4 regions of the Streptomyces sp. NPDC001732 genome follow, and region 3 is predicted to be linked to each of the others. Evidence: riboswitches for the same ligand, from Rfam matches in the RefSeq annotation. Region 3 holds a riboswitch; each other region holds the start of a gene.

The links. A riboswitch is a leader RNA that binds a small molecule or an ion and turns the genes downstream of it on or off. The one in region 3 is predicted to bind cyclic di-AMP.
Region 1: it holds a riboswitch for cyclic di-AMP, as region 3 does, so the genes downstream of both, ACWCXX_RS04685 (NlpC/P60 family protein) here and ACWCXX_RS18950 (transglycosylase family protein) in region 3, are expected to answer to the same signal.
Region 2: it holds a riboswitch for cyclic di-AMP, as region 3 does, so the genes downstream of both, ACWCXX_RS25190 (transglycosylase SLT domain-containing protein) here and ACWCXX_RS18950 (transglycosylase family protein) in region 3, are expected to answer to the same signal.
Region 4: it holds a riboswitch for cyclic di-AMP, as region 3 does, so the genes downstream of both, ACWCXX_RS14575 (M23 family metallopeptidase) here and ACWCXX_RS18950 (transglycosylase family protein) in region 3, are expected to answer to the same signal.

Annotation. Positions count from the first base shown of each region.
Region 1 covers NZ_JBSFFY010000002.1:407,029-414,701, reverse strand. The annotation lists gene ACWCXX_RS04700 (esterase/lipase family protein) at 1-229, shown strand, start outside; gene ACWCXX_RS04695 (M23 family metallopeptidase) at 481-2,082, shown strand; gene pcrA (DNA helicase PcrA) at 2,196-4,700, opposite strand; cyclic di-AMP (ydaO/yuaA leader) riboswitch at 5,007-5,172, shown strand; gene ACWCXX_RS04685 (NlpC/P60 family protein) at 5,171-6,328, shown strand; gene ACWCXX_RS04680 (hypothetical protein) at 6,492-6,845, opposite strand; gene ACWCXX_RS04675 (NlpC/P60 family protein) at 7,203-7,673, shown strand, end outside.
Region 2 covers NZ_JBSFFY010000030.1:37,706-45,378, reverse strand. The annotation lists gene ACWCXX_RS25215 (heavy metal translocating P-type ATPase) at 1-680, shown strand, start outside; partial or broken gene ACWCXX_RS25210 (mycothiol transferase) at 773-1,027, shown strand; gene ACWCXX_RS25205 (APC family permease) at 1,132-2,397, opposite strand; gene ACWCXX_RS25200 (hypothetical protein) at 2,580-3,011, shown strand; gene ACWCXX_RS25195 (DUF305 domain-containing protein) at 3,115-3,786, shown strand; cyclic di-AMP (ydaO/yuaA leader) riboswitch at 4,143-4,331, shown strand; gene ACWCXX_RS25190 (transglycosylase SLT domain-containing protein) at 4,334-4,825, shown strand; gene ACWCXX_RS25185 (FAD-dependent monooxygenase) at 4,838-5,995, opposite strand; gene ACWCXX_RS25180 (TetR/AcrR family transcriptional regulator) at 6,093-6,683, shown strand; gene ACWCXX_RS25175 (hypothetical protein) at 6,771-7,088, opposite strand; gene ACWCXX_RS25170 (APC family permease) at 7,438-7,673, shown strand, end outside.
Region 3 covers NZ_JBSFFY010000017.1:80,972-88,644, forward strand. The annotation lists gene ACWCXX_RS18930 (Ppx/GppA phosphatase family protein) at 414-1,355, opposite strand; gene ACWCXX_RS18935 (DUF501 domain-containing protein) at 1,550-2,083, opposite strand; gene ACWCXX_RS18940 (FtsB family cell division protein) at 2,143-2,613, opposite strand; gene eno (phosphopyruvate hydratase) at 2,736-4,022, opposite strand; gene ACWCXX_RS18950 (transglycosylase family protein) at 4,359-5,129, opposite strand; cyclic di-AMP (ydaO/yuaA leader) riboswitch at 5,133-5,304, opposite strand; gene ACWCXX_RS18955 (transglycosylase family protein) at 5,605-6,591, opposite strand; gene ACWCXX_RS18960 (cytochrome P450) at 6,698-7,673, opposite strand, start outside.
Region 4 covers NZ_JBSFFY010000011.1:109,553-117,225, forward strand. The annotation lists gene ACWCXX_RS14560 (DNA gyrase/topoisomerase IV subunit A) at 1-2,348, opposite strand, end outside; gene ACWCXX_RS14565 (M16 family metallopeptidase) at 2,625-4,010, shown strand; gene ACWCXX_RS14570 (M16 family metallopeptidase) at 4,037-5,419, shown strand; cyclic di-AMP (ydaO/yuaA leader) riboswitch at 5,678-5,842, shown strand; gene ACWCXX_RS14575 (M23 family metallopeptidase) at 5,856-6,659, shown strand; partial or broken gene ACWCXX_RS14580 (GntR family transcriptional regulator) at 6,796-7,068, shown strand; gene ACWCXX_RS14585 (HPr family phosphocarrier protein) at 7,216-7,497, opposite strand; gene ACWCXX_RS14590 (bifunctional acetate--CoA ligase family protein/GNAT family N-acetyltransferase) at 7,670-7,673, shown strand, end outside.

The DNA.
Region 1 (7,673 bases), on a different contig from region 3:
GAACGTACGGGTCACCGGAATCGGCCACCTCGCGCTGCCGGTGCACCCCTCGGTCGTGACCGCGGTCCGGCAGGCACTGGAATCCGGCGAACCGACGGCCGAAACCGAAGAAGCCGGAGGAGCCGAAGGGGCCGAAGGGGCCGGAGAAACCGAAGGGGGCGGAAGAGTCGACAGCGCTGACGGTGACGACTGTGCCGAAGGAACTGGCGGCGCCGTCTCGGCGGCCTGAGCCCGAGCGCCCCGCTACCGCGCCGCCGTCGCCGTCGCCCCACAAATAGAACGGGTTTCGAACATAGAGCCAAGGCTGTGTGCGCAGTTCGTCGAAAGACGGCCGATTGCCCGTTTCCTGAGCCGCCCGAACCCGCCGAAGATTGTCGGCGTCGCATACCGCCGGGTACAGTCGCGGCCACTGCTCCCCCTGGGATCCCCCCACCGGACCCCGGGCCCACAGGTCCTGCTGCCGAGGCGAGAGAGAAGTTGGTGAACGACCAGCACCCCCACGCCGGGTACGCCGGGTACGACAGCGAGGTCACCGGCAGCTTCCACAGCGACCCCCTCTTCGGTTCACTCCCCGGCGGCCACGACGGCGCGTACGGCAACGGCTACGGCGCCGGACAGACGGGGCACAGCGGCCAGTACGACTCCACGCAGTGGGACACGGGCGCACACCCGACCGCCTCGTACGACGGGTACGGCACGTACGCGACACAGCCCCAGCAGCAGTACGAGGCGGCGCCGACGTACTCGACCACGGCCACCTGGACGCCCGTCGCCGACTACGGCACGACCGCGACCACGTTCACCGACACCACCGCCTTCGCGGGCATCCCGGCCCAGGCCGACTCCCCGGACGCCACGGGCCAGTGGAACACCGGCGGTTGGCAGCCGGACAACCAGTGGGCGGCGACCGACACGGCCGCGTACGACTCCGGCGTGTACGACGCCACGGCCTGGAACACCGGCGCCACGCCCGAGCACGAACAGCAAACAGTGCAAACCTCGCAAAACGAACAGGTGTTGCACGAGGCGCCGACGGCGCAGGACGCGTACGGGGTCCAAGAAGCGCACACGGCGCACGAGTCGTACGACCTCTACACCGGCGAGGGCTCCTACGACCCGTACGAGCCCTACCGCACCGACGCGCACGACACCGAGCACGGGTTCGTGGCCGGAGCCGAGCACGGAACCGGACCGGCTGACGACGGCGGCACCGACCACGACGCCTCGGTCCACGACGCCTCGGTCCACGACTCCCCGGCCCACGAGGTGGACCTGGCCGCCTCCGCGGCCGACGCGCACCGTCCCCTCGGCCGCACCTCCGCCCGCACCAACGGCAGCAGCCGCAGGCGGCGTTCCCCCGCGAAGCGTTCCGCGCTCCTCACCGTCGCGATTCCCTCCGCCTGCGTGATGAGCGTGGCCGGTATCGCGGCCGCCTCCGTGGGCGGACTGGGCGGCGGGGAGAAGAAGGACGAGGGCAAGACCACGATGGCCGCCCCCGACGCCGGTTCCGTCAAACCGGGCGTGGCCAACAACAAGCTGGACACCCAGCTCGCCAACCTCAGCGCCGACGCCGAGAACTTCGCCGACCGCGCCAGCCGCACCCAGGAGCGCATCGACCTGCGGGAACGGCAGGCCGCCGAGAAGAAGAAGCGCGAGGAGGAGGCCGCCCGCAAGGAGGCGCTCCGTCCCAAGTTCGTCATGCCGGTCGCCCAGCACCGCCTCAGCGCGTACTTCGGCCAGGCGGGCGTCAACTGGATGTCCACGCACACCGGCATCGACTTCCCCGTCCTGCAGGGCACTCCGGTGATGGCCGCGACGGACGGCACCGTGCGCACCCAGCTGAACAGCGCCTACGGGAACATGGCCATCGTCACCGCGGCCGACGGGACCGAGACCTGGTACTGCCACCTCAGCAGCACCAAGATCCGCTCGGGCCCGGTCAAGGCCGGTGACGTCATCGCGTACTCCGGCGACTCCGGGAACTCGACCGGCCCGCACCTGCACTTCGAGGTGCGGCCCGGCGGCGGCGCGGCGATCGACCCGCTGCCCTGGCTCCGCAGCCACGGCGTCGACCCGACCTGAGCCCCCGCGGCCGGCGGCCGACGTCCTGGCTGCCGTACTGAGAACTGCATACGAATGGGTCTGCCCGCCACACCGTCGGTGTGGCGGGCAGACCCATTCGTGCGGGGCCGGGGCTACAGCTTCTCGACCGGCGCGTACCGCAGCAGCAGCTCCTTCGGCCGGTCGTCCCCGAAGTCGATCCTGGCCAACGCCTGGTCGCCGACGCCCTCGACCGCCATCACCGTGCCGAGGCCGAACTTGTCGTGCGTGACCCGGTCCCCGACGGCCAGCGTGACCGTCGGCCTGCTGTCCGAGGTCCGCCGGGTCGCGAAGCCCGAGGGGCCGGAGCGCGCCCGCGAGGCGGACAGCGACGAGGTGATCCCCTGCGTCGGCCCGGCCGGAGCAGCCATCGGCCCGGTCCGCTTCCACTCCAGGTGCTGGTCCGGGATCTCCTCCAGGAACCGCGACGGCGGGTTGTACGAGGGCTGCCCCCACGCGCTGCGCATCGCGGCCCGGGTCAGGTAGAGCCGCTCACGGGCCCGGGTGATGCCGACGTAGGCGAGCCGCCGCTCCTCCTCCAGCTCCTTCGTCTGGCCCAGGGCCCGCATGTGCGGGAAGACGCCGTCCTCCAGGCCGGTCAGGAAGACCACCGGGAATTCGAGGCCCTTCGCGGTGTGCAGCGTCATGAGCGTGATGACGCCGGAGCCGTCCTCGTCCTCGTCGGGGATCTGGTCGGAGTCGGCGACGAGGGCCACCTTCTCCAGGAACTCGGCGAGCGTGCCCGTTCCGGTGGGGGCCGCGGCCGTACCCGCCTCGACAGCGGCCGTGGCCTCGTCGGCAGCCGCTGTGCCCCCCTCGGCCGCCGCGTGCTCCTGCTCGAATTCCAGGGCCACCGAGGCGAGTTCCTGGAGGTTCTCGATCCGGGTCTCGTCCTGCGGGTCGGTGGACGCCTGGAGCTCGGCCAGGTAGCCCGTGCGTTCCAGGACGGCCTCCAGGACCACCGCGGGGCCCGCGCCGGACTCGACGATCGTGCGCAGCTCCTCCATCAGCGTGTTGAAACGCTTGACGGCGTTGGCCGACCGGGCCGCCATGCCGTACGCCTCGTCGACCCGGCGCAGTGCCTGCGGGAAGGTGATCCGCTCCCGCAGGGACAGGGCTTCGATCATCGCCTCGGCACGGTCGCCGATGCCGCGCTTGGGCACGTTGAGGATGCGGCGCAGCGGGACGGTGTCCTCCGGATTGGCGAGGACGCGCAGGTAGGCCAGGATGTCCCGGACCTCCTTGCGCTCGTAGAAGCGCACGCCGCCGACGACCTTGTAGGGCAGGCCGACGCGGATGAAGATCTCTTCGAAGACGCGGGACTGGGCGTTCGTGCGGTAGAAGATCGCGACGTCGCCGGCCTTGGCGTCGCCCGCGTCGGTGAGCCGGTCGATCTCGTCGGCGACGAACTGCGCCTCGTCGTGCTCGGTGTCGGCGACGTAGCCGGTGATCCGGGCGCCCGTGCCGGCGTTCGTCCACAGGTTCTTGGGGCGGCGGCTCGCGTTGCGTTCGATGACCGCGTTGGCGGCGGACAGGATCGTCTGCGTGGAGCGGTAGTTCTGCTCCAGGAGGATCGTGGTCGCGTCCGGGTAGTCCTCCTCGAACTGGAGGATGTTGCGGATGGTCGCGCCGCGGAAGGCGTAGATCGACTGGTCCGCGTCACCCACGACGCACAGCTCGGCGGGGGCGTCGCCCTCGCCCGCCGGGCCGACCAGTTCGCGCACGAGGGTGTACTGGGCGTGGTTGGTGTCCTGGTACTCGTCGACCAGGACGTGCCGGAAGCGGCGGCGGTAGTGCTCGGCGACGTCGGGGAACGCCTGGAGCAGGTGCACCGTCGTCATGATGATGTCGTCGAAGTCCAGCGCGTTGGCCTCGCGCAGCCGGGACTGGTACATCGCGTACGCCTGGGCGAGCGTCTTCTCGAAACCGTCGGCGGCCTGGCCCGCGAAGGTCTCCTCGTCGATCAGCTCGTTCTTCAGGTTGGAGACCTTGGCCGTGAACGACTTCGGCGGGAAGCGCTTCGGGTCCAGGTCGAGGTCGCGGCAGACCAGGGCCATCAGCCGCTTGGAGTCGGCCGCGTCGTAGATCGAGAACGACGAGGTGAAGCCGAGCTTCTTCGACTCGCGGCGCAGGATGCGTACGCACGCGCTGTGGAAGGTCATGACCCACATGGCGTTGGCGCGCGGCCCGACGAGCTGCTCGACGCGCTCCTTCATCTCGCCGGCGGCCTTGTTGGTGAAGGTGATCGCCAGGATCTGGCCGGGATGCACCCCGCGCTCGGCGAGGAGGTGGGCGATCCGGTGGGTCAGCACCCGGGTCTTCCCGGAACCGGCCCCGGCGACGATGAGCAGCGGGGAGCCCGCGTGCACGACGGCGGCGCGCTGCTCGGTGTTCAGCCCGTCGAGGAGCGCGGCGGAGTCGACGACGGGGCGGGGGGCGCCGTCGCGGTAGTACGCGTCCCTGGGCGGCGGCCCGTCGAACACGTCCCCGAAGAGCCCCTCCGGCACCTCTTCGGGTGCGGCGTCCTCGGGGGGCGGCGGGGGTTCTTCCTCCGAGGGCTGGAGGCCGGCCAGGAAACTGTCGTCAAAGAGGCTGCTCATCGCTTGTCGAGTCTAAGCCGCCGCACGGACACCCGGCGGGCCCTTGCCGAACCGCCCGGCGCCCGCTCGCCGGACGGGCGCGAGGAACGGACACGCACCGAGAACGGACGCGCACGGAGAGAACGAACACGCACGGAGAGCGGGCAACCGCACCGCGTGAGGGGTTCCGGACCTCCGGCCACTCCTGCAACCCAGGTCACGAAAATGTATCGGGCATATCGAACATCGACCTTCCCAGCGGCACACCGGTTGGCTAGCGTGCTCGACCGGGCGGCCCGTACCCCCTTTGCGGCGAACCACGCCGAGCGGGCACCCCCGCCGAATCCGGGCTGCCCCCATGGGCGTTCGGAGCCGGGGACCCACAGGAAGCACTGGGGTGAATCGGTCCTCATCCCCCAAACGGACCGTAGGGCAGCCTTCCGTTCCGCCCGAACCCGACAGCTAACCCGGCAGGCGGTCCACGGAAGGAGATGCCCGTCTTGGCATCGCACCGCAAACCGCGCCCCCGGATGCGCACCACCGCACCGGCCGTCGGGCTCACCTCGGCGGCGCTGGCGTCCGTGACCCTGCTCTCCACGCAGAGCGCCACGGCCGCGCCCGGCCCGAAGCCCAGCGTCGAGGACGTCCAGAAGAAGGTCGACGACCTCTACCGGCAGGCGGGCACCGCGACCCAGAAGTACAACCGGGCGAAGGAAGCCTCCGCCACCCAGCGCGCCAAGGTCCAGGCCCTGCTGGACGACGTGGCCGAGCGCGCCGACAAGCTCAACGAGGCGCGCCGGACGCTCGGCACCTACGCGGCCGCGCAGTACCGCAACGGCTCCATAGCACCGTCCGCCACCTTCTTCCTGGCCGACGACCCGCAGTCGTACTTCGACCAGAGCCAGCTGATGGACCGGATGACCAGCCGCCAGCAGAAGGCGGTCACGGAATTCCGTACGCAGCAGGCCAGAACGGCGAAGAAGCGGTCCGAGGCGGTGCAGAGCCTGGAGACCCTGACGACGACCCAGGCCACCCTGCGCACCAGCAAGCAGAACGTCCAGAAGAAGCTGGGCGAGGCGCGCACGCTGCTGTCGAAGCTGACCGCCGAGGAGAAGGCGCGGCTCGCGGCGCTGGAGCGGAAGAAGGAGGCGGAGGCCAAGCGCAAGGCCGAGGAGCTGGCGAAGCAGCAGGCCGCAGCCGAGGCGGACCGCAAGGCCGAGGAGGCCGCGAAGGAGGCGGACTCCGGCAGCGGTACGGGGACGGGCACCGGAACCGGCACCGGCTCGGACAGCGACGCCACCACCCAGGCGGAGAAGGTACTCGCCTTCGCCAGGGCCCAGATCGGCAAGCCGTACGTCTGGGGCGCCACCGGCCCGGACTCGTACGACTGCTCCGGGCTCACCCAGGCGGCGTGGAGGGCGGCGGGCGTCGACCTTCCGCGCACCACCTGGGACCAGGTGAAGATCGGCACCCGGGTCGCCACGGCGGACCTGCGGCCGGGCGACCTCGTCTTCTTCTACGACGACATCAGCCACGTCGGCATCTACAAGGGCGACGGGATGATGATCCACGCACCGAAGCCCGGGGCGAACGTGCGCGAGGAGTCGATCTACTACATGCCGATCTACGGCAGCGTGCGCCCGGCGTAGCGGCCGCACCGCAGGACCTCCGGCCGCCGGACGCGCTCGCTCCTCGCGCCCGTCCGGCGGGCCGGGGACGCCCGGGCCTGACAACCTCGGGCCGGGGCGGCGTCGGCCCCGGCCCGCCTCGGGTCCGGGCATCGGCCCCGGTCCGGCGGCCGGGCCCCGGGGCTCAGACCCAGAGCGTGGCGATGAAGATGTTGGCGAGCGTCAGGCCGCCGACCGCCGCGAAGGCGCCCTTGTCGACCTTCTCCTCGTCCCGCTTGACGTAGACGAGCGCGAGGATGACGACCAGGATCAGCGTCTTGACCCCGATCTTGATGTTGTTCACGTGGCCGCCGTCGGCCTCGTTCAGCCCGACCAGCGCGACACCGGTGACCAGCATGGTCAGCGCACCGTGCAGCATCGCCGGCACGAACCGGGCCGTGCCCGCGCCCATCGCCTTCATCTGGGTCAGGAAACCGCCCAGCAGCGAGGCGATGCCGACGATGTGCAGGGCGACGAAGACATGAATGAGTACGTCCATGAGGCCGCAGCCTAGCCCCGCCCATATCACCACCCCACAGGCAGGTGCGACTTCCCGGCCGCTCCGCTCGTGTCTGTACCGAATGCCTCACTCTGGTGCAATTTCCTCGATCACTTGACGACATTGCCGCGCCAAATTCGGGCAATAAGCGCCATTACGACTCTTGCCCGTGCCCCGGGTCTAGCGTCCCTGACCAGGTGACCGGCTCCCTCGCCGCTCCGTTTCCGGACGGCGCACCGGTCGCCCCGCCGAGAGATCCGGCGGCGGGCCGCTCCCCCGTGGCGCCCCGTGGCCGGGTCTCCGGTGGGCCCGTCGGTAGTCCCCGCCGGGCAGTCATCAGGAAGGACGCACGCCCTCGTGGCAGCGCATCGAAAACCCAAGCAGCGCCCGTTCACCGGCTCTGCTGCCCGCACCGCGGCCGGCCTCGCCCTCACCGGGGCCGCCACCGCCGTCGTGCTGCCGGGATCGGCCCACGCCGAGCCCGATCTCACCCCGGCCCAGGTCAAGGCCAAGGTGGACCGGCTGTACCACGACGCGGAGGTCGCCACCGAGAAGTACAACGGCGCGAAGGAGAAGGCGACCGCCGCGACCGAGGCCCTGAACACCCTGCGCGACGAGGCCGCCCGCCGGACCGAGCGCCTCAACACCGCGCGCGACGAACTCGGCTCGTACGCCGCCGCGCAGTACCGCACCGGCGGCATCAGCCCGTCCGTGCAGCTGGCGCTCTCCTCCGACCCCGACCAGTACCTGGAACGCGCGGCGTTCGTGGACCGGGTCGGCGACCGCCGGGCCGTCGCGATCGACCGGGTCCAGAAGCAGGTCGCCCGG
Region 2 (7,673 bases), on a different contig from region 3:
CCGCCGCACTCGCCGCCCGGCTGGAGGAGGACGGCCGCACCGCCGTGCTCGTCGCCCTCGACGGCACACCCGTCGGCGTCCTCGGCATCGCCGACCGCCTGCGCCCCGACGCCCGCACCACCGTCGAACGCCTCACCGGCCTCACCGGCGGCGCACCGGTGCTGCTCACCGGAGACAACCGGCGGGCCGCCGCCCGCCTGGGCGCCGACGCCGGGATCGGCGACATCCGGGCCGGCCTGCTGCCGCAGGACAAGGCCGACGCCGTCAAGGAGCTGGCGGGCGCCGGCCGGAAGGTGCTCGTGGTCGGCGACGGGGTCAACGACGCCCCGGCACTGGCCGCGGCCCACACGGGCATCGCCATGGGCCGGGCGGGATCCGACCTCGCTCTGGAGACCGCCGACGCCGTCGTCGTCCGCGACGAACTCGCCGCGATCCCCACCGCCGTGGCGCTCTCGCGCCGCTGCCGCCGCCTCGTGGTGCAGAACCTCGTGATCGCGGGCGTGTTCATCACCGGCCTCGTCCTCTGGGACCTGATCGGCACGCTGCCGCTCCCGCTGGGCGTCGCCGGACACGAGGGCTCCACCGTTCTCGTCGGCCTCAACGGCCTGCGTCTGCTGCGCGACGCCGCCTGGACGCGCGAGGCCGACGGCCCTCGCCCAAACGGTGACACCACGACCTGACCGACCGTCAATCCCATTGGAACCTCGGGGGTTTCAGCCCGAGAGCGGCCGGGTTGCTGCCGGCACAGAAACCGGGAGTCCCGTGGGACGCCATGGACCGGGAGGCCCGGCCCGACCGGGGCCGGACGTCGGCCGCCGAGGAAATCCCCGAGGAACTGCTGACACTCCGGCAGGCGGCCGTGGCCCGCTCCCGCGCCCCGGTCGCCGAGGCCCCGGCCGACGGCGGCCCGGGGAACCCGGACCGGTACACCGCACCCGGTGGTGAATCGCCCGGCGTGCGACGGGGCCTGATCGACATGATCGAGGAGTACGCGCGGCACGTCGCTCACGCCGACCTCGTCCGGGACCGGTGGACGGGCTCGTCGGGGAGGCCCCGCGGCGCCGACGACGACGCCCCCCGGGCCGGTCGTCGCCCGCGGCCCGGCGGACGGCACCGACCCGTCCGCCGGCCCTACTGCCGGCGGGTGCGCCCGAGGGCCCTGCGCACGCCGTACGACCCGGCCCCGGCCGCCAGCACCGCGGCACCGGAGACGACCGACGCCGCCGGCAGCGCGAAGGCGAGCAGCAGACAGCCCGCCAGACCGATGACGGGCACGGCGCGGGGCGGCCGGCCCTCGTCGGGGCCGAGCGTCCGGGCGGCGGCATTGGCGACGGCGTAGTACACGAGGACCCCGAAGGACGAGAAGCCGATCGTCCCCCGGAGGTCCGCGGTGGCGGCGAGGACGGCGACCACGGCACCCACGGCGAGCTCCGCCCGGTGGGGGACCGCGAAGCGCGGGTGCACCGCGGCCAGGACGTGCGGCAGATGACGGTCGCGGGCCATGGCCAGGACGGTGCGCGAGACGCCCAGGACCAGTGCGAGCAGCGAGCCGAGCGCGGCGACGGCCGCACCGGCCCGGACCACGGGCACGAGACCGGGCGCCCCCGCCGCACGCGCTGCCTCGGCCAGCGGCGCCGGGGAATGGGCGAGACGGTCGGGGCCCAGGACGGCGAGCAGGGTGACGGCCACGGCGGCGTAGACGAACAGGGTGATGCCCAGCGCGAGGGGGATCGCCCGGGGGATGGTGTGCCGCGGGTCGCGGACCTCTTCCCCGAGCGTGGCGATCCGCGCGTAGCCCGCGAACGCGAAGAACAGCAGACCGGCCGCCCGGAGCACGCCGCCGACCGTGGCGTCCGCCCCGATGGCCAGGCGCCCGGTGTCCGCGGTGCCGCCGCCGAGACCGGCGACGACCACCGCCGCGAGGACGGCGAGCACGAAGGCGACGGCCACCCGGGTCAGCCGGGCGGACCGGTGCACCCCGACGCAGTTGAGGGCGGTCAGCGCCACCACCGCGGCGACGGCCACCGCACGCTCCTGGCCGGGCCACGCATAGGACCCGACGGCCAGTGACATCGCCGCGCAGGAAGCCGTCTTGCCCACGACGAAGCCCCACCCGGCGAGATGGCCCCAGAAGTCGCCGAGACGCTCCCTCCCGTACACATAGGTGCCGCCGGACGCCGGATGGCGGGCGGCCAGACGGGCGGAGGACGTCGCGTTGCAGTAGGCCACCACCGCAGCCAGGCCCAGGCCGATCAGCAGACCGGACCCGGCCGCGCCCGCGGCGGGCGCGAACGCGACGAAGACGCCCGCCCCGATCATCGAGCCCAGGCCGATCACCACGGCGTCGGACACGCCCAGACGGCGTCTCAACCCGCCCGTTCCCCTCGGCGCGTTCATCGCTCTGCTCCCCGTCGGAACCCCGCGCGGGAGGTTCCCGCGAACGGTCGGGGCGCCCGCTCCGGGGGCACGGTAACCGAGCAAGGTGTACGGCCGGGGGTGCCGCGGGCCGGACAAACCCGGTGGGGGTATCGTCGGACTCGCACCGCAGGGCCCGTACGACCGAGGAGTTCGAGGCAGCCGTGGATCGCGGACCGACGCGCGCACCGGGAGTGTCCCGGCTGCTCGTGCTGTGCGCCGTCCTGTGCGGTCTGTTCCTCATGCACGGCGCCCCGGTCGCCGCGGCCGGGGGCTGCCACGACGCGATGACGACGCTCCCGGAGCGGTCCGCGCCCCTCTCGGCCGTGCCCATGGCGATGGCCGGACACGCCACCGTGCAGCACGGGGACGACGCCCTCCGGGTGGCCGCGGCCCCGTCCCCGGCGGGCGGCGAGTCGTGCGTGTTCACCCACGTCCGGGACCGGGTGCTGCCGCTGCTCCTCGCACTGGGCCTGGTGGTCCTGGCGGTCCGGGGCGTCGCCGGGCACCGTGCGGCCGTGCGCGGGCCGGCACGACGGGGGCCGCCGTTCGGCGGCAGGGATCTGCTGCTCCAGGTGTGCATCGCGCGGACGTGACAGGGAACCGCCGGTTCCCGGCCCACCGGGGCCGGACCGGCCGGACGACCCCGCCCGTTCCACGCGCCACCGACGTGGCGCGTCCACCTGGAAAGAATCCAGCATGCGCGTTTCCCTGCCCACCGCTGTCCGCCGCCGTCGCGCACTCGCGGCCGCCGGTGCCGTCGCCGCCCTCGCCCTGGCGCTCACGGCGTGCGGCTCCTCCGACGAAACGAAGTCCGACGACCCGTCCGTGCCCGGCATGGGCCATGGCTCCGGCAGCGCCTCCGCACCGGCCGCCCCGGGCGGTGCGTTCAACGACGCGGACGTGAAGTTCGCGCAGGACATGATCCCGCATCACCAGCAGGCCATCGAGATGGCGAAGCTGGCCGACGGCCGTGCCGCCGACGCCGAGATCAAGAAGCTGGCCACCGCGATCGAGAAGGCCCAGGATCCCGAGATCGACACGTTGAAGGGCTGGCTGGCGTCGTGGGGCAAGCCGCTGCCGGAATCCCCGAAGGGTGACATGCCCGGAATGGATCACGGCTCCCACGGCGCGGGAATGCCCGGAATGATGTCCGACAAGGACATGAGCGATTTGAAGGCCGCTGCGGGCAAGGACTTCGACAAGAAGTTCGCCCAGCTCATGATCGCCCATCACCAAGGCGCGGTCACCATGGCCCGGGACGAGCAGAAGAAGGGCGACAACGCCGAGGCGAAGAAGCTCGCCGAGGCCGTGGTGACGGCCCAGACCGCAGAGATCGAGCAGATGAACAAGATCCTCGAAAGGCTCTGATCCCGGCACGGGTGGGGCCCCGCCATGCGGGGCCCCACCTCCCGGACGAAGAGTCAAATGTAATTGCATGGGCGATTTGCCCCATTGGTGTAACTGGGCGGTGAAGGGGGGTTAGCCCCTTTCATGCCGCTTCGATGGGGGGCGAAATGCACCTTTTGCGATTAAGTGGTGCGCATCACGTTCGATGTCCGTGATGCCATGCCGGACGGTCCGGTTCCCTTTTCCTGCAAGGGGATTCGGCCGTTCGATGTGAAGTGCGTTACTGAATTCCCCGCAATTCGATCTTGCGAATGAATTGTGCGCGGAATTCGGGGGCTTGTCCCTTTCGGTGTTTCTCGCCTACGGTCACCGTCAATCCGGACGGAACGCCGAATCCTGCCGCTGTCCGGCAATCCGACCCACTCGTGCACGGCAGGAACGGGGGACCCAGGCAAGCCGCCGATCCGGTATCCGGAACGGCTCGGGGTGAAGCCGCATTCGCGTGCGGCCGGGCATCTCCAGCCCGAACCCGACAGCTCACCTCGTAGGCGACGGAGAGGAATTCACCATGCCCGCAAAGGGTGCGTACCGTCGTCGCAGGCCCGTTTCGCCGGTCCGGGGTTTCATCGCCGTGGGCACGGGCGTGGCCGCCCTCGTGCTCCCGCTGGCCGTCGCCGGAGCGGCGTCGGCAACGCCGGCGCAGTCCGCCGGTGCCGTCACCGCGCAGCCCGTGACGTACACGAACGATCTGGACGGCTGGATCAGGGAGTCGCTGGCCGTCATGGCCCAGCACAACATCCCCGGCAGCTACGAGGGCATCCACCGCAACATCATGCGCGAGTCCTCCGGCAACCCCCGGGCCATCAACAACTGGGACTCCAACGCCGCCGCCGGAACGCCCTCCAAGGGGCTCCTCCAGATCATCGACCCCACGTTCCGCGCCTACCACGTGCCCGGTACGTCGATGGACAGCTACGACCCGGTCGCCAACATCACGGCGGCGTGCAACTACGCCGCCGCCAGGTACGGGTCCATCGACAACGTCAACGGGGCCTACTGACGCACCGCACGGTCAGTCCGGCCGCGGGGGCGTCCAGTCGGCGTGCCGCAGGATCGTGCGGACGGTGACCCGCGACGGTGCCAGCCGCAGCGCCGTGTCGCGCAGGGCGATCGCCACCGGATGCGACAACTGCTGGCCCATCCGGCCGGCCCGACGGGCCGCCCTCGCGACCGACTGGCTGCGGGGGCGGCGCTCGGCGTCGTAGCGACCGAGCGCCGCTTCGACGGAGGGCGCGGTGCGGAGCGCGGCGGCCAGCGACACCGCGTCCTCCAGCGCCTGGCAGGCCCCCTGGCCGAGGTTCGGGGTCATCGCGTGGGCGGCGTCGCCGAGAAGGGCGATCCGCCCGACCGCGTAGGAGGGCAGCGGGGCGACCAGCTCGTTGACGTCGTGATGCAGCACGGCGTCGGGCCGGGTCGCGGCCAGCAGGGCCGGAATGGGGTCGTGCCAGTCGCCGAACCGGCGGCGGGCCTCGGCGAGCGGATCCGGACTGCGCACACCGGCGGGCGAGTTGAACACCGCGTGCCACTCGGCCCGGCCGTCGGCGAACACGATGTGCCCGAACTCGGCCCCCCGGCCCCAGGTCAGCTCGAAGTCGGTGCGCAGCTCCACCGGCGACTCCGTGATGGCCCGCAGCACCGTCGAGCCGCTGTGGACCGGGCCGGGATGGCCGGGAAAGAGCTGCGCCCGCAACCGGCTGTTCACGCCGTCGGCGGCCACGACCAGATCCGCGTCGAGAACGGTGTCGCCGACCGCGATCCGTACCCGGGAGGCGTCGGAACGGTCGACGGACGTCACCTCGGCCCCGACGACCAGGGACCCGGCGGGCAGCTCCGCGCGCAGCAGCCGGTGCAGCACGGACCGGGGAATGCCCACGATCGGGGTGCCCAGCTCGCGTTCCAGCGCCGCCCCGTCCATGCGCGCCAGCAGACGCCCGCCCGGACTTCGGGTGCCGCCCGTGTACTGGGGCCGGGCAGCCGCGCGCACCGCCGCTCCGACGCCGAGGGCGTCCAGCGCGCGGATGCCGTTCGCGTGCAGGGAGATGCCCGCGCCCGCGTCGTCCAGCACGGGACTGCGCTCGACGACGGTCGTCTCCCATCCGATGCGGCGCAGCCCGATCGCGGCTGCCAGCCCGCCGATGCCCCCGCCGACCACCACCGCACTGCCGCCCATGCCGGCCCCCTCTTCCGTCCCGTCCCGCCACGCCCTCGGTCTTCTACATCTGTAGAAGGAGGGTACTACGCCGCCTCTACAGGTGTAGAAAGAGGGGATGAGCACCGATCGACGCACCGTTCTCGCCGACGCCGCCATCGAGGTGCTGGCCGACGAGGGGATGCGCGGACTGACCCACCGTGCCGTGGACCGGGCGGCGGACCTTCCTGCGGGCACCACCTCGGCCTACTTCCGTACGCGCAGGGCTCTGCTCGCCGGGCTCGTCCGGCGGCTCGTCGAGCGGGACCAGGCGGAGTTGCAGGCGGCGGGGGAGCGGACGCCGGTGCCGAGGACCCCCGGCGAACTCACGGACGGACTCGCCGCGTTCGTCGCGGGACGGCTCACCGGGGAGGGGCGGCGGCGCTCGCTCGCCCGTTACGCGTGCGCGGTCGAGAGTGTGCGCCACCCGGAGCTGCGCGAGATCCTCGTACCCCGCCGGAACGCGGCACGGGAGACCGTGCGGGAGTTCCTGGACGCGCGGGGCGTGGCGGACGCCGAGGGGCGCACCCTCACCCTGCTGGCCTGCGTGGACGGGCTGGTCTTCGACCGGCTGGTGGGCGGCGGGGACGTGCCGAGGGGTGAGATCGCGGGACTGGTCGCCGCGGCACTGCGGACACCCGGAGCGGGCGGCGGCCTCGTGGCCCCCTGAGCCGTACGGCGACCGGGGCACGGCCGGGCCCACGCGCCCGCCGGGGAGAGCCGACGTGCCTGCCCTGGAGGACCGACGTGCCCGAGGTCAGTCCTGGAGGTTCTCCGTCGTCCGTCCCGGTTCCCTGACCGGTGGCACGGGAACGGTCGCGGCCCCGCCCTCCCGGACCGCCCGCACCGCCGTCTCGTGGAGGTGCCGGCTGTCCTTCTCCGAACAGCACGGCACGGGGCTGCCCGACATGGTGAACCAGTCGGTCGCACCGGTGTACTGCACGGTGATCTGGGCCGTGTCGTCCGCCCAGGTCGTATGAATGGTCAGGTCCCCGGACAGGACACCGGCCTCGTCCGTGAGCACGCCACCGCGCCCGGAGAACACCCCACGAGTCGTCCACGACGCCCAAGCCATGACTCCAGGCTGACACCAGGACGGCGGATGCGCGACCCGCGGGCCGTCGCGCCCCGCGCCCCCGGGCCCGTCCCGTGTTCCGGTATTCGGATACGAGCGAAACATTCCTGCCGGGACGGCTGCGGTTCCCGCACCCGCCGATCCCCGGAGGAAGAAGCGCTGTTAACGCGAAAACGTCGGATCGTTGCTCATGAACAACGAATTCCGAAGGTGAACAGCTATTGACCTGCGGAACTCGTCAGGATTGCATGTCGCGCTGGGAGCGCCGAAAACCACTCATCACGTCCTCGTCTGGAGGCGATACCGCTCCCGCGCTCGCACACCACCCCTGCTTGATCGGAACCGCACGATGACCGACACGCTCAGCGCTCCCCAGGCGCTCGCCCCAGCGACCGGCCCCACCCCACAGAAGCTCAAGCGTTCCATCGGCGTCGTGGGCGGAACACTGCTCACGCTCTCCTGCGTGACGCCCGCCTCGACCCTTTTCGTGGTCGTACCGGACCTGTTCTCCAGCCTCGGCACGTACACCGCCCTCACCATCGCCATCGGCTCGCTGCTCTGCATCGCGGTCGCCTTCTGCTACTC
Region 3 (7,673 bases):
CCCGGGGGAACCACGAGGCGCTCGCGAACGTTATTCACCGCTTGTGAGCTGGCCCTTGACCCTGAAAGAGGGTCGGATCACCGCTCCGGCGCACACCTCGCAGGCACCCCGGGAGCGCTTCCCGGACGGCGCGGAATCCCTCCTTCCGCCGCTTCGGACGCCCGTACGGACCGGAACCGCCCTTCGAAGGGCCGAATTCCTTGTGAAGAAGTTCACGAACTTCGTCGCGCCGGGTCGCCCGAACCCCTCCCGAATCACCCGACAGGGACTCAGAAGTGCAGGCAGCGGTGCGCATGAGCGCCTTCCCGCCGCTGCGGGAGGCGCCCCGCGCAACCGCCCCGCGCGACCGCTCCGGCCGACCCTCCTCGGGGCGGGCCTCCGTCCGGCCGGCGCTCCGTCGGGACGGGCGGAACCTACGCGATCGACCAGCCGATGCCGTCGAGGATGTCGTGCTCGCTGACGACGACCTCCCGGGCCCCGGTCCGCTTCATCACGGCGAGCAGGATCAGCGCCCCGGAGGCGATCACGTCGACGCGGCCCGGGTGCATCGCGCCGATCGCGGCCCGCTCGGCGTGGGTGGAGGCGAGGAGCCGGGAGGTGATCTCCTGCACCCGGTCGAAGGAGATCCGGGAGTGGTGGATCGCCGCCGAGTCGTACGCGTCGAGCCCCAGGGCGATCGCGGCGATCGTGGTGACCGTCCCGGCGAGGCCGACGAGGGTGGCGGCCCCGGCGAGCGGGACGCTCTCCTCGGCGAGGTCGAGGGCGGCCTCGATGTCGGCCCGGATCGCGTCGATCCGGCCGGCGGACGGCGGGTCGGTCACGGTGCCGTCGTGGACGAGGTGACGCTCGGTCATCCGTACGCAGCCGATGTCCACGGAGCGCGCGGCCCGGACGTGGTCGTCGCCGACGACGAACTCGGTGGAGCCGCCGCCGATGTCCACGACGAGGTACGGCTTCGCCAGGTGGTCGCGGCCCGCGAGTTCCTTGGTGGCGCCGGTGAAGGAGAACTCCGCCTCCTGGTCGCCGCTGATCACCTCGGGCTCGACGCCCAGGATCTCCCGCACGCCGCGGACGAACTCGTCCCGGTTCTCCGCGTCGCGGGAGGCGGAGGTGGCGACGAAGCGGATCTTCCGCGCGCCGTGCTCCTCGATCACCGCCGCGTACTGACGGCAGGCGGCGAACGTCCGTTCCAGGGCCTCGGGGGCGAGCCGTCCGGTGCGGTCGACGCCCTGGCCGAGGCGGACGATCTCCATCCGGCGGTCGAGCTCGACGAGTTCGCCGGTGGCCGGGTCGGCGTCGGCGACGAGCAGACGGATGGAGTTGGTACCGCAGTCGATGGCGGCCACGCGGGTCATGAAGTACTCCCAGATCGAGCCCCTCCGAGGAACGAGGAGCAGTTCGGGCCCCTCCGACGGCCGAGGAGCAGACCAAGCCCCTCCGGCGCCCGAGGAGCGAATCGAGCCCTTCTCCTGACGCCCGAGAAGCAGACCAAGCCCCTCCGGCGGTCGAGGAGCAGGGGTCCGGGGGCGGAGCCCCGGGGAGGGGCCGGTCAGTCCTCGTCCGGCACGCCGCACGGCGAGACGCACGGCCCCTTGCGCCACCACTCCGGCAGCATCGCGATCGCCTCGTCGCCCAGCGGATTCACTCCCGGCCCCGCGGCCAGCGAGTGCCCGACCAGGACGTGCAGGCACTTCACCCGGTCCGGCATGCCGCCCGCGCTCGGGAAGCCCTCCAGCACCTCGATGGCGTCGCGCCGGGCGATGTAGTCCTCGTGGGCGGCCCGGTAGGCGGCGGCCAGCTCGGGGTCGGTGGCGAGGCGCTCGGTCATCTCCTTCATGACCCCGTTCGCCTCCAGCGTGCCGATCGCGGACGCGGCGCGCGGGCACGTCAGGTAGTACGTCGTCGGGAACGGCGTACCGTCCTCCAGCCGGGGCTGCGTCTCGACCACGTCCGGGTTGCCGCACGGGCAGCGGTGCGCGATCGCGCGCAGGCCGCGCGGCGGCCTGCCCAGCTGCTGCTGGAACGCGGCGATGTCCGCCTCGGTGGGTGCGGTGGGCTCGGTGTGGGGAGGGGGCGTTTCCATGCCTGCCTAGGTTCTGGTCGGGCTGCTCGAACTGCGGTTCTGCAGACGGGTGGAGAGGGTCAGTCGTGGTCGGCGCTGTCGACGCCGTCCCAGAGGTTGGAGTGCCACGGTCGGCCGGACTCGTCCGACTGGCCGTTGCGTTCCTTGACCGCGTCGGGGTCGATCACCGTGTAACCGGTCTCCCCGGGAAGAAGGTAGTGCAGATGCGTACGGGCCAGCTGCCTGATGTACGCGTCGTCCTGGAGGCGCGCCTTCTCGTCGCGCAGCTCCTCGGTACGGGCCCGTGCCTGCTCCGCCAGGCGCTCCTGCTCGGCGATCTCGTCCCGTTGCGAGACGTAGCTGCGCATCGGGTACGCGAGCACGACCACCAGGGAGCAGACGACGAGGGCGAGGAACGCCGCCCGGCCGGTGAGCCGCGAGCGGCGGGCCTGGCGGCGGTTCTGGGACCGGTAGACGCGGGCGGCGGTCTGCTCGCCGAGCAGCCGCAGCCGGGTCGCGGTGGAGAACCGGTCCCGGTCCTTCGCGGCCATTTCTCCGCCTCCCCAATACGCACGTCCGTCCCCGCACACGGTACGGGACCGAGTGCGGGGACGGACGGACGCCATGGCCCCGTGCCCGCGCCGGGGCGGACGAGCTGCTTTCGGCACCCGCCCTAGTTCGCGGAGCGGAACCGGGGGAACGCCGAGCGGCCCGCGTACACCGCGGCGTCGTCGAGGATCTCCTCGATGCGCAGCAGCTGGTTGTACTTGGCGACGCGCTCGGAACGGGCCGGGGCGCCGGTCTTGATCTGGCCGCAGTTGGTGGCGACGGCGAGGTCGGCGATGGTGACGTCCTCGGTCTCGCCGGAGCGGTGCGACATCATGCACTTGAAGCCGTTGCGCTGGGCCAGCTCCACGGCGTCCAGGGTCTCGGTCAGCGAACCGATCTGGTTGACCTTGACGAGCAGGGCGTTGGCGGAGCCCTCCTCGATGCCGCGGGCCAGACGCTCCGGGTTGGTGACGAACAGGTCGTCGCCGACGAGCTGGACCTTGGAGCCGAGCTTGTCGGTGATGACCTTCCAGCCGGCCCAGTCGTCCTCGTACAGCGGGTCCTCGATGGAGACCAGCGGGTACGCGGAGACGAGCTCCTCGTAGTACTCGGTCATCTCGGCGGCCGAGCGGGACTTGCCCTCGAACTCGTACTTGCCGTCCTTGTAGAACTCGGACGCGGCGACGTCGAGCGCGAGCGCGACGTCCTTGCCCGGGACGTAGCCGGCTTCCTTGATGGCTTCGAGGATGAGGTCGAGGGCGGCGCGGTTCGAGTCCAGGTTCGGCGCGAAGCCGCCCTCGTCGCCGAGACCGGTCGACAGGCCCTTGGACTTCAGGACCTTCTTCAGCGTGTGGTAGACCTCGGTGCCCCAGCGCAGGGCCTCGGAGAAGGACTCCGCGCCGATCGGGGCGATCATGAACTCCTGGATGTCCACGTTGGAGTCGGCGTGCGAGCCGCCGTTGAGGATGTTCATCATCGGAACGGGCAGCAGGTGCGCGTTCGGGCCGCCCAGGTAGCGGAACAGCGGCAGGTCCGAGGCCTCGGACGCGGCGTGGGCGACGGCCAGCGAGACGCCGAGGATGGCGTTGGCGCCGAGCGAGCCCTTGTTCTCCGTGGCGTCCAGGTCGAACATCGCCTGGTCGATCAGGCGCTGCTCGGTGGCGTCGTAGCCGACGAGCTCCGGGCCGATCTGCTCGATCACGGCGAGGACGGCCTTCTCGACGCCCTTGCCCTGGTAGCGGTTGGGGTCACCGTCGCGAAGCTCGATGGCCTCGAACGCACCGGTGGAGGCGCCGGACGGGACGGCAGCACGGCCGGTGCTGCCGTCGTCGAGGCCGACCTCGACCTCGACCGTGGGGTTTCCGCGGGAGTCGAGGATTTCCCGGGCTACGACGACGTCGATGGACGGCACGAGGCATCTCCTTCTGGGATATGACGCTGGTTGTGCAGGGCCGCTTGGGCCTTGCGACAAGAGCCTAACCGGCTCGGCCCGATCGGCCCGACGACCGCCCGTCCCCTGGGACGAAAAAGGACTCGGGGGCGGACATTGCAGGACGAACAGTCAGGTTTTTACTAATCAGTAACTACAGAAGTTGAACGGTCGCCTCTCTTCCGCCGCGCCCCTCCTCCTTCGGAGGAGGTCCTTCCCGGAGCGGCGGGAGCCGCCGGAGCGGTGAAGGCGGAAACCCCGGCCCGCGCGTACGGAAGGGTCGCGCGGGCCGGGGCGCCGGGGAGGAGAGAGCCGTGACTACTTCGTCAGGTGCAGCTGCTGACCCGGGTAGATCAGGTCGGCGTTCTCGACGATGTCCTTGTTCAGCTCGAACAGCTTCTGCCAGCCGCCCTCGACGCCCTGGTCGGCGGCGATCTTGCTCAGCGAGTCGCCGGTGACGACCTTGTACTCGCCGTCGCCCTTCTTGACCTTCTTGCCGGTCGGGGTGGTGACGGTCTTCTTCACCTCGGCCTGCGGCGCGGCGGAGCGCTCGGAGCGGGAGGCGGCGGGGGCCTCGGTGCGCTCCTGCTTCGGCTGGGCCTGGCGGGTCGGCTGCGACTGCTGCTTCGGGGCGGCCGGGGCGCTCTGCTGCTGGCTGGAGCCGGACTTCTCGGTGGACTTCGAGGAGCCGGTGTCGACGCCCGGGTCGACGCCGTCGTTGGTCAGGCCGCCGGCACCGGCGCAGGCCCAGGCACCGGGGCCCTGCATGTCGAGGAGACGCTCGGCGGTGGCGATCTGCTGGGCCTTGGTGGCCAGGTCGGCGCGGGGGGCGTACTGCAGGCCACCGGCGGCGGCCCAGCTCGACTGGGAGAACTGCAGGCCACCGTAGTAGCCGTTGCCGGTGTTGATGGACCAGTTGCCACCGGACTCGCACTGGGCCACGGCGTCCCAGGTGGCGACGGAGGCGGCGGAGGCACTGGTCGCACCCATCAGGGGGGCGGCGACGGCGGCACCGGTGACACCGGCGAGCGTGGCGATGCGGACGGCCTTGGACGGGCGGCGGTGCTTGCCCTTGCTGGAAAACAGCATGGAACTTCTCCTCACCGACGCCTACGAGGTGAGCTGTCGGGTTCGGGCCAAGTGAGTTGCCCGGTCGCACGTCCTAGCACGCGACTTCACCCCAAGCCGGTCCCGATGCGTCTTTCGACGATCAGGGCCGGCGCCTACCTGGGTCCCCCGCTCCTGCCTACGGCGCTTTACGCGTCTGTTCCCTCCGACCGACGGCAGGATTCGGCGTGACGGTCGACGGGGCCCGCGGTGCGAGCGGTTCCGACCGTAAACATACGCAACCCTCACATTCAAAGATGGACACATCGGACAATAGACCCGTACTCGTATCTGAGGATCCATCGTTTCCGCAGGTCGGACCCGATGCGAAGGGGTTCGCGGCGCGCGACACGCCAGTTGACGCAAAGAGACCCATGTCTCACTTACGCATAAGCGGACATAGGTCTCCGAACTGCCCCGGGCTCGGGGACTTTTTCAGCCGGTCGTCAGACCGCTCTCACTCGGACTTCACGCCGAGGTCGAGGCTCTGGCCGGGCAGGATGAGATCCGGATCGACGCCGATCTCGTCCTTGTTCGCCTCGTAGAGCGCAGCCCAGCCACCAGGGATCTTCTGTGCGTCAGCAATGGCCCAGAGGTTGTCGCCGGGGCGGACGGTGTACGGGTCGCCGACGCTCGGGGCGTCCGCGTCGCGCGCTCCGTCGCCGCCGCGGGAGGCGTGACGACCCGACTCGCGGCCACCGTCCGCGTCGGCCCCGCGGTCACCCTCGACGGCCGGCGCGCCGCGGTGTTTGCCACCCCGACTGCTGGGTGATTCGGATGAACCAGAAGGAACGGACTTCTCGGGCGTGTCGGACGGCGCCTTCGGAGAGCCGTCCGAGGAGGGGGTGGTGGGGGTCCCGGACGAGGGGTCCGGTGACGGCGTGGTCGCCCCTGACGGCTCGCCGGCGCCGTCCGGTCCGTTCGAACCGTCCTCGCCGTCAACGGCGCCCGTGCCGTCCGACGGCGTGGTCCCGTCGGCCGGGGCCTTCGACGGCTCCCCGGACGGCTTCCCGCCCTGCTCCGGGTCGGCGGAGGGCGCGTCCCCCGGGTCGACGCCGGGCAGCGTTCCGTCCGTCGCGAGGCCGGAGATGGCCGCACAGCTGGGCCAGGCCTGCGGCCCCTGGTCCTTCAGGATCTTCTGGGCCACGGCGATCTGCTGCGCCCGGCTGGCCAGGTCGGCGCGCTCGGCGTACGACTCGCCGCCGTACGCCTTCCAGGTCTCCGGCGAGAGCTGGAGCCCGCCGTAGGAGCCGTTGCCGAAGTCGGCGCTCCACGTGCCGCCGCTCTCGCACTCGGCCACCCGGTCCCAGGTCGTGGCATCGGCCGCGTGCGCGCCGGACGCGCCGAGCAGCGGGATGGCGATGGCCGACCCGGTCACGCCCGCGGCGACGACGATGGCGGGTGCCTGCCGGGGGCGACGGTGTTTGCCGTTCGCGGAGCCCATGGGGTTTGCCTTCCGTGTAGCTGACGTGTGACTGGTGGGTCGAACGGTGAACCTAGCTGGACTCGAACGGGAGTCACAAGTCGATGCAGCGCGGATCACGTAAAAGTCACAGACTTGACGGTTCGTCACTTCCGACCCGTCCGGACTCCGGGGCGAACTCCACGGGGAGGGTGCGCAGTCCGCGCATGATGAGTCCGCCGCGCCACCGCAGATCGCCGGGTTCCACCGCGAGCCGCAGGTCGGGAAGGCGTCTCAGCAGCGTGGCGAGCGCGGTCCGGCCCTCCAGCCGGGCGAGCGGTGCCCCCAGGCAGTAGTGGATGCCGTGCCCGTATCCGAGGTGCTGGTTGTCGCGCCGGGCGAGGTCCAGGGTGTCGGGGTCCGTGAAGCGTTCCGGGTCGCGGTCGGCGGCGGCGAGCACGACGAGAACGGGGTCCCCGGCCGCGATCTCCTGTCCGCCGAGCGTCAGCGGTTCGGTGGCGAACCGCCAGGTCGCCAGCTCGACCGGACCGTCGTACCGCAGCAGCTCCTCGATCCCGGTCTCCAGCAGCCCGTCCTCCCCCGTTTCGAGGGAGCGCTGGAGCCGGGCGCGCTGTTCCGGGTCGCGCAGCAGGGAGTGGACGCCGTTGCCGATGAGGTTGACCGTCGTCTCGAACCCGGCGAAGAGGAGGATGAAGGCCATGGCCGCGGCCTCGTTCTCGGTGAGGTGCTCGCCGTGGTCGCTGGCCCGGATCAGCCCCGAGATCAGGTCCTCCCCCGGGTTCTCGCGCTTGCGGTGGATCAGTTCGGCGAGGTAGCCGCGCATCTTCTTCACCGACCTGGCCACCCCGCCGCGCGGGCCGCCGCCGTGGCGGATCATCATGCCCGCCCAGTCCCGGAAGTCGTCCTGGTCCTCGGGCGGCACGCCCAGCAGGTCGCAGATGGCGTAGATGGGGAGCGGGAAGGCGAAGTCGTGGATGAGGTCGGCCTTCCCCTCCTTCGCGAAGCGGTCGATGAGTCGGTCCGTCAGTTCCTGCACCCGCGGCGCGAACTCGGCGACCCGGCGCGGGGTGAACGCCTTGGATACGAGGCGGCGCAGCCGGGTG
Region 4 (7,673 bases), on a different contig from region 3:
TGCGCGGCGCGGGCGGGCACCGCACCCGCCCAGCCGAACACCAGGACGTCCTCGCCCTTGAGGAACCGCTGACAGCGCACCCCGCCGGTGGCCCGGCCCTTGCGCGGATACTGGTCGAACGGGGTGAGCTTGCACGTCCGCACCGAGTCGTCCAGCGTGCCGTGCGAGCCCGCGACGGTGAACACCATCGCGTCCGCCGCCGGGTCCACAGCGGTGAAGGAGATCACCTCGGCGTCCGCCGCCAGCTTGACCCCCGCCATGCCCCCGGCGGGCCGGCCCTGCGGCCGCACCTGCGCCGCCGGGTAGCGCAGCAGCTGCGCGTCGGAGGTGATGAACACCAGGTCCTCCTCGCCGGTCCGCAGCTCGGCGGCACCGACGATCCGGTCACCGGACTTGAGGGTGATGACCTCCAGCTCGTCCTTGTTGGCCGGATAGTCCGGCACCACCCGCTTGACGACGCCCTGAAGGGTGCCGATCGCCAGGCCGGGGGACGCCTCGTCGAGCGTCGTCAGGCAGACGACCGTCTCGTCGTTGCCCAGGGTGAGGAACTCGGAGACCATCGCCCCACCCGACAGATTGGGCGCCGCGTGGGTGTCCGGCAGCTGGGGCAGATCGATCACCGGGAGCCGCAGCAGCCGGCCCGTCGACGTCACCACGCCCACATCGCCCCGCGCCGTCGCCGGTACGGCCGACACGATCACGTCGTGCTTGGCGCGCTTGGCGTCCTCGGTGAGGACGATCGGCTCGTCACCGGCGGTACGGGCCAGCAGACCGGTCGAGGAGAGCAGCACCCGGCACGGGTCGTCCGCGACCTCCAGCGGCACCGAGGCGACCTGCGTACCGGCCGACTCCAGCAGCACCGTACGCCGGGCGGTGCCGAACTTCTTGGCGACCGCGGCCAGTTCCGTGGAGACGAGCTTGCGCAGCTCGGCGTCCGACTCGAGGATGGCGGTCAGCTTGTCGATCTCGTCGTTGAGCCGGTCCCGCTCGCTCTCCAGCTCGATCCGGTCGAACCGGGTCAGCCGACGCAGCGGGGTGTCCAGGATGTACTGCGTCTGGACCTCGCTCAGCGAGAAGCGCTCGACGAGCCGCTCCTTCGCCTGCGCCGAGTTGTCACTGGAGCGGATGAGGCGGATGACCTCGTCGATGTCGACCAGCGCGACGAGCAGACCCTCGACCAGGTGGAGCCGGTCGCGGCGCTTGCCCCGACGGAACTCGCTGCGTCGGCGCACCACGTCGAAGCGGTGGTCGAGGTAGACCTCCAGCAGCTCCTTGAGGCCCAGCGTGAGCGGCTGCCCGTCGACCAGCGCCACGTTGTTGATGCCGAAGGAGTCCTCCATCGGCGTCAGCTTGTAGAGCTGCTCCAGCACGGCCTCCGGCACGAAGCCGTTCTTCACCTCGATGACCAGGCGCAGGCCGTGCTCGCGGTCGGTCAGGTCCTTCACGTCCGCGATGCCCTGGAGCTTCTTGGCCGAGACCAGGTCCTTGATCTTGGCGATCACCTTCTCCGGACCGACGGTGAAGGGGAGTTCCGTGACGACCAGGCCCTTGCGACGGGCCGTCACGTTCTCCACGGAGGCGGTCGCGCGGATCTTGAACGTGCCGCGCCCCCGGGCGTACGCGTCCTTGATGCCGCCCAGGCCCACGATCCGGCCGCCGGTGGGCAGGTCGGGGCCGGGCACGAACCGCATCAGGGTCTCCAGGTCCGCGCCCGGGTGCTTGATCAGGTGCCGGGCAGCGGCGACGACCTCGCCCAGGTTGTGCGGCGGCATGTTGGTCGCCATGCCGACCGCGATCCCGGACGAGCCGTTGACCAGGAGGTTCGGGTACGCGGCGGGGAGAACGGTCGGCTCCGTCTCCTGCCCGTCGTAGTTCGACTGGAACGCGACGGTGTCCTCGTCGATCGACTCCGTCATCAGCGACGTCGCGTCGGCCATCCGGCACTCGGTGTACCGCATGGCGGCCGGCGGGTCGTCGTTCCCGAGCGAGCCGAAATTGCCGTGGCCGTCGACCAGGGGGAGCCGCATGGAGAACGGCTGCGCCAGCCGGACCAGCGCGTCGTAGATCGACGCGTCGCCGTGCGGGTGCAGCTTGCCCATGACCTCGCCGACCACGCGGGCGCACTTCACGAAGCCGCGGTCGGGGCGCAGGCCCATCTCGTTCATCTGGTAGACGATGCGGCGGTGCACCGGCTTCATGCCGTCCCGGGCGTCGGGCAGGGCCCGGGAGTAGATCACCGAGTACGCGTACTCGAGGAAGGAGCCCTGCATTTCGTCGACGACGTCGATGTCGAGGATCTTCTCCTCGAAGTCGTCCGGCGGCGGGGTCTTCGTGCTGCGGCGGGCCATCGCTGCTGCGACTCCTTCACGGATTCTGTTCGGGCAACCTCAGGTTCTGACGCGGACCATTGTGGACCGCCGCACTGACATCCCCGACCTCGACCCGGCCCAAAGGGCGTCCGGGGCGCCCGCCGAGGGTGTTTCCCGCCCCTGCGCGCGGGGGGTGCGCCCCCCTTTCACGCGAACTTCCGCGGGACGGGAACTTCGCCAGGCGCGTGTGCGCTTGCTTACAGTGGCAGGTCTCGCAGGAAATCCAGTATCGCGATCGAAGGGACGTACATGCCCATGGGTCACACGGCCACAGCTCAGGCCGGTTCCGGCGGCTTGACAGCGACCGAGCACCGCCTGGCCAACGGCCTGCGCGTGGTGCTCTCCGAGGACCATCTGACCCCGGTCGCCGCGGTCTGCCTCTGGTACGACGTCGGCTCGCGCCACGAGGTCGAGGGACGCACCGGCCTGGCTCACCTCTTCGAGCACCTGATGTTCCAGGGCTCCGGCCAGGTCAAGGGGAACGGCCACTTCGAGCTGGTGCAGGGGGCCGGCGGTTCGCTCAACGGGACCACCAGCTTCGAGCGCACCAACTACTTCGAGACCATGCCCGCCCACCAGCTGGAGCTGGCCCTCTGGCTGGAGGCCGACCGCATGGGCTCGCTGCTCGCCGCGCTCGACGAGGAGTCGATGGAGAACCAGCGGGACGTCGTCAAGAACGAGCGCCGCCAGCGCTACGACAACGTCCCCTACGGCACGGCGTTCGAGAGGCTGACCGCCCTGGCCTACCCCGAGGGCCACCCGTACCACCACACCCCGATCGGCTCGATGGCCGACCTGGACGCCGCGACCCTGGAGGACGCGCGCACCTTCTTCCGTACCTACTACGCGCCCAACAACGCGGTGCTCTCGGTCGTCGGCGACATCGACCCCGAGCAGACCCTCGCCTGGATCGAGAAGTACTTCGGCTCCATCCCGTCCCACGACGGCAAGCAGCCGCCGCGCGACGGCGCGCTCCCCGAGATCATCGGCGAGCAACTGCGCGAGGAGGTCCGCGAGGAGGTCCCGGCGCGCGCCCTGATGGCCGCCTACCGGCTGCCGCACGACGGCACCCGGGAGTGTGACGCGGCGGACCTCGCGCTGACCGTGCTCGGCGGCGGCGAGTCGTCCCGGCTGCACAACCGTCTCGTCCGCCGTGACCGTACGGCCGTGGCGGCCGGGTTCGGGCTGCTGAGACTGGCCGGGGCGCCCTCGCTCGGCTGGCTGGACGTCAAGATGTCCGGCGGGGTCGAGGTGCCGCAGGTCGAGGCCGCGGTCGACGAGGAGCTCGCCCGGTTCGCCGCCGAGGGCCCCACACCCGAGGAAATGGAGCGTGCGCAGGCCCAGTTGGAGCGCGAGTGGCTGGACCGGCTCGGCACGGTCGCGGGCCGCGCGGACGAACTGTGCCGCTTCGCCGTGCTGTTCGGCGACCCGCAGCTCGCCCTGACCGCCGTGCAGCGGGTGCTCGACGTCACCGCGGAGGAGGTCCAGGCCGCCGCCAGGGCCCAGCTGCGCCCCGACAACCGGGCGGTGCTGGTCTACGAGCCGGTCGAGTCGGCCGAGCCCGCCGATACGGCCGAGCCCGCCGACATGGCGGAGACCGACGCCGACGACACCGACGCGCACGAAGGAGCGGGCAAGTGACCGACGCCGCCGCGACTGGAGTTTCGATGCAGTACCACCCGCAGCCGGCCCCCGGCGTCGCCCGGCCCTGGGCCTTTCCCGCGCCGGAGCGGGGCTCCCTGCCCAACGGCCTGACGGTGCTGCGCTGCCACCGCCCCGGCCAGCAGGTCGTCGCGGTGGAGATCTTCCTCGACGCCCCGCTGGACGCCGAGCCCGAGGGCTTCGACGGCGTGGCCATGATCATGTCGCGGGCGCTCTCCGAGGGCACGGACAAGCACACCGCGGAGGAGTTCGCCGCCGAGCTGGAGCGCTGCGGCGCCACCCTCGACGCGCATGCCGACCACCCCGGCGTCCGGGTCTCCCTGGAGGTTCCGGCCTCCCGGCTCTCCAAGGCCCTGGCACTGGTCGCCGAGGCGCTCCGGGCGCCCGCCTTCGCGGACGGCGAGATCGAGCGGCTGGTGCGCAACCGGCTCGACGAGATCCCGCACGAGCAGGCCAACCCGGCCAGGCGCGCCGCCAAGCAGCTCTCCAAGGAACTGTTCCCGGCCGCGGCACGGATGTCGCGCCCGCGTCAAGGCACCGAGGAGACGGTGGAGCGGATCGACTCGGCGGCGGTGCGCGCGTTCTTCGACGCCCACGTCAGGCCGTCCACCGCGACCGCCGTGATCGTCGGCGACCTCACCGGCATCGACCTGGACGCCCTGCTCGCCGACACGCTCGGCGACTGGTCGGGCGAGCCCGCCGAGCCCCGGACCGCCCCGCCGATCACCGCCGACGACACCGGGCGGGTGGTGATCGTCGACCGTCCGGGCGCGGTGCAGACGCAGCTGCTGATCGGCCGGATCGGCGCCGACCGGCACGACAGCGTGTGGCCGGCCCAGACGCTCGGCACGTACTGCCTGGGCGGCACGCTCACCTCCCGGCTGGACCGGGTGCTGCGCGAGGAGAAGGGCTACACCTACGGTGTGCGGGCCTTCGCCCAGGTGCTGCGGTCGTCGGCCCCGGACTCCGCGTCGGGCGCGACCGGTGCCGCGATGCTCGCCATCAGCGGTTCCGTGGACACGGAGTCCACCGAGCCGGCGCTCAAGGACCTGTGGACGGTCCTGCGGACCCTGGCGGCGGAGGGCCTGACCGACGAGGAGCGCGAGACGGCCGTGCAGAACCTCGTGGGTGTGGCGCCCCTGAAGTTCGAGACCGCGGCCTCCATCGCGAGCACCCTCGCCGACCAGGTCGAGCAGCACCTCCCGGACGACTACCAGGCGCACCTGTACGCCCGGCTCGCGGAGACCGGCACGGTCGAGGCGACCGCGGCGGTCGTCAACGCCTTCCCCGAGGACCGGCTGGTCACGGTCCTCGTCGGTGACGCGGCCCGGATCGCGGAGCCGGTCCGGGCGCTGGGCATCGGAGAGGTGTCGGTGGTCACCGGCTGACGAGCGGAACGGCCCCGCCGGTCGCCTGAGCCCAGGCGCGGACCGGCCGGTCGGGCATTCGCATATCGGGACGAAGGGAGGATCTGGGTGAGAGGGATTTCGCCGAGACCCTCCCTTTTGTCCGCCCTTGTGAGGGAGGTTGCCTGTCTGCCCTGTGGGATGCGCTACAAAACGGCCTGTCCGTTTGGTGAATGAAAGCGGCCCCGCTTAGCGTCGGCTGGGCTGCCCGCCACTCGTATGCCGCAACCGCGACGTACCGGGCAGTCATCGCCGAGTCCCCGTCAGGCGCGAGCCGGGGGAGCCGGGGACCCATGCAGTCCCTGGGGTGAATCGGACGCCCGAGCCGCGACGGCCGGGGCGCCCGTAGGAGACCTTCCTGCTCCGAACCCGTCAGCTAACCCGGTAGGCGAGAAGGAAGGAAAGGACCAGCCACTTCATGGCGTTCACCCGTGCCACCGGGAAGCACCGTGCCCCGAGCCGCCTGACGCGCGGGAGCGCGAAGGTCGTCGGCGTCGCGGCTCTGGCCACCACCGGAGTCATCGGCGGCCTGGCCTCCCCGGCCCTCGCCGCGGACTCCGAGGCCCCCTCCACGAGCGAGACCGGCCTGAACCAGGTCATCGCCATCGACGCGACCCTCGCCGATCAGATCGACGCCCAGGCCGACGTGCAGAAGCACCAGGCCGACGTCGCGGCGAAGGCGAAGGCGGAAGCCGAGAAGAAGGCGGAGGCCAAGAAGAAGGCCGAGGCGAAGGCCAGGGCCGAAGCGAAGCGCGCGGCCGAGGCGCGTGCCGAGGAGGCGCGCGCCGCCCGGTCCGCCGAACGCGCCCGGCTGGGCTCCTTCCGGCTGCCGGTCGCCGGTTCGTACATCAGCACCGGCTACAAGTCCAGCGGCTCGCTCTGGTCCTCCGGCAGCCACTCGGGCATCGACTTCCACGCCGCGTCCGGCAGTTCCGTCGTCGCCGTCGGCGCCGGTACGGTCGTCGAGGCCGGCTGGGGCGGCGCGTACGGCAACAACATCGTGCTCCGGATGACGGACGGGACGTATACGCAGTACGGCCATCTCTCCTCGATCGGCGTCTCCGTCGGCCAGAGCGTCGGCGCGGGCCAGCAGATCGGCCTCTCAGGCTCGACCGGCAACTCCACCGGTCCCCACCTCCACTTCGAGGCCCGCACGACCCCGGTATACGGCTCCGACGTGGACCCCGTCGCATACCTGCGCGCCCACGGCGTCAACATCTGACCCGCACCTCCTCGCGGTACCTCTCCGCACCTCCCGATGGCCCCGGAAGCAGCCCGCCGGGGCCATCGGCGTACCCGCCCGGCACCCCGGCGCGAGCGCCTGCCCGCCTGCCGACCCGTCCCACAGCCCAACGTCGGTGCGTCGGTACGGGGTTTTCCGTGTTCCGGCGAGAGAGACGTTGCGGACCCCGGGGCCGAGGGGGTTCGTGATCACCCGCCGGCACGCGGCCTCTGGGGTGCAGACCCCGCTGAGCCGGAGGCAGCCGACCTCCCGGAGGCCCGGATGCTGCTGGAGCCGCTGGGTGCAGCGCGCCGCCCGGCGCCGCACCGAGGCACACCTCAAGGTGCTGCGCGGCCCGGCCCGGCCCGGCCGCGACCGGGCCGGGCGAGGGAGCGGGAACCCCTTCCGCCCGAATTCGTTCGGGCCGAGTTCTTCCCGCCCTGATGCCAACGGCCGGAATTCCGTGGACCCGGGCGCGTTCCGGCCGGTCCGTTCCGGAAAACAGAAGAGCCGCGGCTCCGGTTCAGGGTGCCGCGGCTCTCTTGCGGAAAATGTTTCAGACGGTCTCCGGGAGCTCCTCGAGCCCCTCGGCGACCAGCTTCGCCAGGCGGTCCAGGGCGACCTCGGCGTTGTCGGCGTCGGACGCGAGCACGATCTCCTCGCCGCCCTGCGCACCGAGGCCGAGCACCGCGAGCATGGAGGCGGCGTTCACCGGGGTGCCGTCGGCCTTGGCGATCGTCATGGGGATGCCGGAAGCCGTGGCGGCACGGACGAAGATGGAAGCGGGGCGGGCGTGCAGGCCCTCGGCCCAACCGACGTTGACGCGGCGCTCAGCCATGGTTCTGCCCTTCATGAATCAAAAGTTGTCTAGACCATTCTCTCACGCGGTGCGCGGTGCTCCGGCCGACCCGGAACGTGCCCGCGACGCCCGCGGTACCGCCGATCGGCCCTCCCAGCCTGCCCCGGCCCCGAGCCCCACGCGACCGCTGGTGGCGCCGTAGTCTTTGCCCATGC